DNA from 3 places in the Paenibacillus sp. FSL R10-2734 genome. Region 1 is predicted to be linked to each of the others. Evidence: riboswitches for the same ligand, from Rfam matches in the RefSeq annotation. Region 1 holds a riboswitch; each other region holds the start of a gene.
The links. A riboswitch is a leader RNA that binds a small molecule or an ion and turns the genes downstream of it on or off. The one in region 1 is predicted to bind cyclic di-GMP.
Positions count from the first base shown of each region.

Region 2: it holds a riboswitch for cyclic di-GMP, as region 1 does, so the genes downstream of both, NSS67_RS31275 (transglutaminase-like domain-containing protein) here and NSS67_RS29625 (glycosyl hydrolase) in region 1, are expected to answer to the same signal.
Region 3: it holds a riboswitch for cyclic di-GMP, as region 1 does, so the genes downstream of both, NSS67_RS12520 (thiamine pyrophosphate-binding protein) here and NSS67_RS29625 (glycosyl hydrolase) in region 1, are expected to answer to the same signal.

Region 1 covers NZ_CP150170.1:6,816,057-6,818,330, reverse strand. The annotation lists gene NSS67_RS29630 (sugar phosphate nucleotidyltransferase) at 1-576, shown strand, start outside; cyclic di-GMP riboswitch class I at 897-976, shown strand; gene NSS67_RS29625 (glycosyl hydrolase) at 989-2,274, shown strand, end outside.
Region 2 covers NZ_CP150170.1:7,217,506-7,219,779, forward strand. The annotation lists gene NSS67_RS31275 (transglutaminase-like domain-containing protein) at 172-981, opposite strand; cyclic di-GMP riboswitch class I at 995-1,075, opposite strand; cyclic di-GMP riboswitch class I at 1,182-1,262, opposite strand; gene NSS67_RS31280 (class D sortase) at 1,383-2,036, opposite strand; gene NSS67_RS31285 (GtrA family protein) at 2,071-2,274, opposite strand, start outside.
Region 3 covers NZ_CP150170.1:2,887,293-2,889,566, forward strand. The annotation lists gene NSS67_RS12520 (thiamine pyrophosphate-binding protein) at 1-1,321, opposite strand, end outside; cyclic di-GMP riboswitch class I at 1,440-1,535, opposite strand; gene NSS67_RS12525 (HAMP domain-containing methyl-accepting chemotaxis protein) at 1,725-2,274, opposite strand, start outside.

The DNA.
Region 1 (2,274 bases):
GAGGAAATGAGCAGCAAGCATGTAGGAAAAGGTTTTGTGACGGCAGATTCTGAAGGCACTTGCTTGATTAATGAGCTGGATATTCCGATCACGGTAATTGGTGCGAAGGATCTGATCATCGCGGCTAGCCCGGATGGGATTCTAGTTACCCATAAGGCGGAGAGCCCACGGATTAAAGAAGTGCTGAAGACCTTTGAACAGAGACCGATGTACGAGGAACGCCGCTGGGGCCATTACAAGGTTATTGATTATGTGAAATATGATGAGGGCAACGAAGTGCTGACCAAACGGATTTTTATATCCGAGGGGAATAATATCAGCTATCAATTACATCGCAAGCGTAGTGAAATTTGGACGATCGTTAGCGGTGAAGCAAGTATTGTGCTGAATGAGAAAAAACACAATGTAAAGGCTGGGGATGTGGTACGTATACCGGAAGGAACGAAGCACGCTATCCTTGCTTTGACTGATGTTGAGTTTATAGAGGTACAGACGGGTTCTGAACTAGTAGAAGAAGATAATATTCGTATTACTTTAGACTGGAATGATATAGAACTACAACAATTCATTTCATAGGTCTAACCTATCTATTTAACCAATCCGAAATTTCTTGAAACAGGTAAAATGACTCAATTATCTAAAAAAGTCATAAAAACTCTAATTATATCATTAAATGGTGTCGATATTTACGGTGAGAGAAATTATTTCTCTATAGTGCGAGTTCAAAAAGTACGGTTTTCAGCACCGAGAAGATTGGATGAAGGTAGAAACTGAGGAGCGGAGCGTAGTGGAAGCTACGTGAGCACCGGAAGTTTCGCCTGAATTCAATATTCGATGTCGAATAATCTTCTTGGAATACTTCGTGATCAAAAGCGGACTTTTTGAACAACCTCTATAAACTGAAAAGGCAAACCTATCGAAAGGTAGGGACGCAAAGCTAAAGGGCCTTCGAAAGAGTGGCAGCCTGGCTACCGAAAGGGAGATCATTTTGAAAGCTTACCGCACGTATCGATTGTTTGGCGCATTTCTGTCTCTAGTCCTGTTTCTGACTGCACTTCCGCTTACTGTTGGAATTTCGCCGTCTGTTGTCATAGCTGCTTCAAATTCTGAAACGCCAGTTACCCCAGGAGCCTCTCCTGAAGCTGTAAAGCTACTTAACTATTTTTATTCGATCTCAGGAAAAGGTATCCTTGCAGGTCAACATGACTATTTAGAAAGTCCAGATGAAATTAACAATATGTTAAAGGGAACTAGCGGACAATATGCGGCTCTTCACGGTTATGAGCTGGGTGCGATCAGTGGTCAGTCAGAAGGAACGATGGCCTGGCAACGTCAAAATGTGGTGAACAGCGCCATCAACTGGAATAAAGCGGGCGGCATTGTAGCTATGACCTTCCATGCTAATCTGCCGGGCACCTCTTATGACTGGGATAATGTAAAAAAGACACTTAGCCAGCGTGAGTTTGACAGTTACGTTACTCCGGGTACCAAGCAATATAATAGTCTGATCGCAGAACTTGATAAGGTGGCAGTATCCCTCAAAAGCTTGCGCGATGCCAATGTTCCGGTGCTTTGGAGACCCTATCATGAAATGAACGGGAACTGGTTCTGGTGGGGGAAGAAAAATAACTTTGCTGAACTTTGGAATATTATGTATGACCGTTTTGTTAACGTTCATAAATTAAATAATTTGTTATGGGTATGGAATCCGAATGCTCCCAACGTTTGGTCAGATCCTTATACGCTAACTTATCCAGGCGCTGATAAAGTAGATATTCTGGCAGCAGATATATACGATAATGATTACCAGCAAAAATACTATGACAGCTTGTTGAATCTAGCCGCAGGCAAACCGATTGCGATCGGGGAGAATGGTGAAATGCCTAATGTGGAGAAGCTTCAGCAATCACAAAGTAAATGGACGTATATGATGACCTGGGGGAAAATGCTTTACGAGAATAACAGTTCAGACACAATCAAAACATTTATGAATAGCAACTATACCGTGACTAGAGATAAATTAAATACTAGTCTGGCACCCACACCTAGCGCAACACCGGCGCCTTCCGAAGAAGAGGGAGAGGCAGCAATTCCTCTCGCGAAGGGGCTTGTAGGAGAGTATTACAACAACATGCAGTTGTCGGGAGCAGCAGCTCTAACTAGAACTGATGCAATAATCGATTTTAATTGGCGTCAAGGACCGCCGGATGCCGCGCTCGGGATTGATCGTTTTTCCATACGTTGGAGTGGAAAAATCAAACCTTTATACGATGA
Region 2 (2,274 bases), 400 kb from region 1:
CGAAAGCCGTTTATATAACTCTCTCAAACATTGCCTGTACGCTGTCTAACAACGCTTAACTATAATAACCTATCTATTAATAAAAAAGCAACCCCTAAAACAAAATAAACAACTAGCTTAATAATTAAGCTGGTTGTTTATTTAATAGAGTTATGATTCTAGCAATACAAATTAATAGTATTTAGCTGCAGTATACTTACTTGAAGCCTTGATAAAATCCGCATTCTTCTTACCTTTCGCTGCTGATGCATCTACCGTGGTATCAATAGTAACCCATTTGCCATCCATCAATACTTCATTCCATGCATGGTATTGCGTAACGTAGCTAGTATTCCCCATCACCAACTTAGCAGGAACATCTACACTACGAAGCATTGCGGCAAAAAGAGAAGCATAATCATAGCAGATTCCTTTTTTAGTATTCAAAGTGTTGTTAATGCTTGGAATATAATCGGTCGTTACGTTATTAGCAAGAGAATAATCATATTGTACATTAGCAATCACATAGTTATAGATTGCCTTAACCTTCTCTTCATCTGTTGTTTTGCCTTTTGTAAGCTCTTTTGCCTTAACGATCGCTTTATCAGAAGAACTCCATTTCACATTCTGTACGGAGCCCAAATATACGGAATTTGAGTCATTCATGGTTAAATCTACTACCTCGGAATAAAGAGCTTTGTATTTGTTACCCGTTGTGTTCTCAAGAACAGAGACTTTATAAGTCCCATTTCCTTGTTGCAAAGGGAAGTCCTCAGCTTGTCCAGAAGCGTATAAATTATATGTATAGCTACTGTTATCTTTTGTGATCATAAGCTTAATTCTTTTGTCTTTTGGAATATCGTAGTTAATCCCGATTACGCCTTGATCCAATTTCGACGTATTCAACCAGTTCGAATCTACACTTGCGGCTTGAGCTGTGTTTACTGGAACCGCAGTAATCAGTACGAACAACGCCACAATCAAAAAATAAACCTTTTTCACGGATAAAACTCCTTTCGGTAGCTGGCTGCCATCCTTTCGGGAAGGCCCTTTAGCTTTGCGTCCCTACCTTTCGATAGGTTTGCCATTTATCGTATAAGCTCTATCTGTCCTAATTTCACTAGACAAATTAATAGAATCAACTAAGTAGAAATGAATCTAAAAACCTTATATATTTTATAAAAACAAAAAAAGCCTCTTCATTCGGTAGCTGGCTGCCATCCTTTCGGGAAGGCCCTTTAGCTTTGCGTCCCTACCTTTCGATAGGTTTGCCGTTTATCGTGTTTAGCTTTTATAGTCTTATACTACCATATTTATCCTCGTAAACAAGAACAAAATTGCTAGATTTTCTATTATTTTATAGTTATTTCTCTGTATTTAAGTTCTCATATCATTCTCATCTGCTATTTGGGAAGCTTGGCGTGAACAATTAAACGATGTGTAGGATCTACTAGTGGGTCACACGTAATTAGGGTAAGAATCTTATCCTTGTTATTCCCATCAAGAACAGATACATCGCTTGGATCTACAACAGAAATATCATAAACCTCGTAATTCAATACCTGATCGCTAGTCTTTACCGTGATAACATCTCCAATAACAACCTCATTCAATCTGTTAAACAATCTGCCCGTAGTTCTAGCTCTGTGAGCAGCAATTGCTGCATTTCCTATTTCTCCAAGTGGAGTCGTCTCTTTCATATGGGCCGCTGCATGCTTCAAATTGGCTTTAGTAGCCCCTTCTAATACAGGTAGCTTCAAATCAATCTTATCTATTTCAATTAAGGCCATTACCTTGCCACCAACTTTGATTTCTGGTTCTGGCTTTTCCGTTTCTTGAGGCTGCGCTTGTGCGTCCAGAACCGATTCCTCTGCTAATAACTGAGTAACTTCGGCATATTTGCTCTTCAGATCAGGCGGTGGAGTACTATCGCTGGTGCTCAGTTCAGCCGATTCTAACAGCTTCTCCTGCTGCCAGTCGCTGTACCATTCGTTAGCTTTTGGATACAGCATGATGAGGATCCCGGCCAGTATGAGAACATACGAGAATTTACGCATGAAATTCACCTCCGTGTATTGGTTCTACTGAAATTCAGAATACCCACTTACGACTTCCAAAAAAGTTGATAATCACCGTGACAAAAGTAACCAAAACCTTGGAGATCAACACTTGCATGCCTAGCTTGTCTGTCAACAGATGCATTAGCAGCAGCGATATTCCTAATACTACAAGATTCAGCACGATAAACTTTAACAACTGTACCTTATCAAAACCCTCTTTGTTGCCACGATTACG
Region 3 (2,274 bases), 3.4 Mb from region 1:
TCATAAAGCAACCATCACCTGCAATGCAGAAGATAGTTTCTTCTGGAGCAGCAACTTTTGCGCCGATAGCCATACCGATGGAATTACCCATACAAGCAAAGTAAGCATCGAAAACAAAACTGCCCGGTTTCTTAACCTTGAACCATTTCGCGGCATGGAAACCGTGGCTTCCATCATCAACAAAGACGGTACTGTTATAGGGAATCAAATCACTCATCGTACTCAAGACCGATGCAAGTGAAAGGCCTGGTAAAATCGGAAGCTCTTCGGAATAATCGACATTTGTGGCAACTTCGCGTTTTGTGATGTTGTTCGTGTCGATATGATTGAGATAGCAAACCAGATTATCACGTAGATCTCCAGTGACTGGGATCGTGTTAGAGAACAATATTTTGCCGACAAAGGTCGGATCGCTATCAAATTGAATTAGTGTTTTCGGATGATTTTCCCGTTTAAGATTACAAATAGTCATATCACTTAGGCGTGAGCCGAGAACGATAAATAGATCACTTTGATTCAGCAAGTCATCCCCATGGGTACAACCGCCTACTCCAATTGGACCGTGATAGAGTGGATGATCCCAAGCTATAGCCCCTTTACCACCTGGAGATGTAACTACAGGAATATTAAATGTTTCCGCTAATTGAATCAGCTCACTATGTGCTCCTGAGCGGTTAACTCCTTTACCGGCGATAATTAATGGATTCTTTGAGTTGTTAATAGCTTCAAGGAACCGGTCGATATTCGCGAAGCTAACCAGTGATTCCCGCTCAGGGATCACAATATTACACTCCTCCAGCAATTCTGTTTGAACATCAAAAGGGATACAAAGATGAACTGGACCGCGATTGCCGCTCAGAGCAATGGATATCGCATGATTAAAAATCGTGCTAAAGTGATCTCCACGTTCAATAAGCTTGCTAAACAAGGTAGCAGGTCTAAACATATCTGCTAAATCAGCTAGATAAGAGGAAGAGTCCTGACATTGTGGAATACCAAGCTCTTTAATGGATTGGTGTCCGGTAATAAATAGGACAGGTAAGTTGTTAGCCTTCGCATGTGCCGCTGCTGTAAGCAGGTTTGTTCCACCAGGACCGGAAGTACCAAAAGCTACACCTATATTTCCAGTTTTTAGCGCATACCCAGCTGCTTCGAATCCTGAGCTTGTTTCGTGTCGCCCAGGAATAAATTCAATACCGTAATCTACCATTTTAAGAACGATTGGACAAATAGATTTACCAATAATACCAAAGGAATGGGTAACACCAAGTTTCCTTAGTGCTTCCGACATGTAATCTGCGACTGTCTTCAAAAAGTACACCTCACAAGTTGATTATTATTTGAATAAAAAACAATAGAAAACCTGTGCTCAAAAATAGGGCACAGGTTGGAAGCATGAATCGCCATAGAGACCGAACAATAGTCCAGTCGTCTTGGTTTTCAGCAACCTGGCAGTCATGGCCTCAAATTAAAAATGAGGCTGTAGATCCATGGCTTTGCGTCATCCTCTTTCGAAGATTTTGCCAATATTAATTTAAAATTTATAAGAAGAATTTTCCTTTACAATATATTCCTCGAGATCCTTTGTCAATATATACTCGCAAATTAACTCGAATTTTGACGAAAATCTTGTCTAACATTTGAAATAATGGACAGAAAAAAACCGCCACCTAAGTCAAACTTAGGGGCAGTTAAAGGGTATGTTGATAAGGATAGTCAGTTATTTAAAATTTGAAGATATGGATTGTCTTCTGTAAATTAAATACCGCCGTTGTCATTTTCTCGGTTTCTTCTGCGACGGACTGCAGGGCATTAATCTGTTCATTCATAGCGGCTGATACTTCTTCTGTGCCCGCAGCGGTTTGCTGAGTGATCGCAGAGATATTCTCTATTGCACTTGAGATTTTCAAGGCACTTTCCAACATAAGATCACTTTCTGCAGAGAAGGAAGAAATCTGCTCGGTAATATACTGTACACTTTGCACAATTTGCGCAAAGATATGAGCGGATTGAGTGATCATTTCATTCTGTACCTGTACGACTTCTTCGTTGATAGCGATATTGTCAATTGCTTGTTTAATATCAGTTTCGATGCTCCGAACCAAGCCGAAGACTTCCTTCGTTGAAGCCGTGGATTCCTCAGCGAGCTTACGAACCTCCTGTGCGACAACAGCAAATCCTCGACCATGTTCACCGGCACGAGCTGCTTCGATGGACGCATTAAGCGATAAGAGGTTGGTCTGCTCAGCGATCTCTGTGATGGTCTTGGTGATC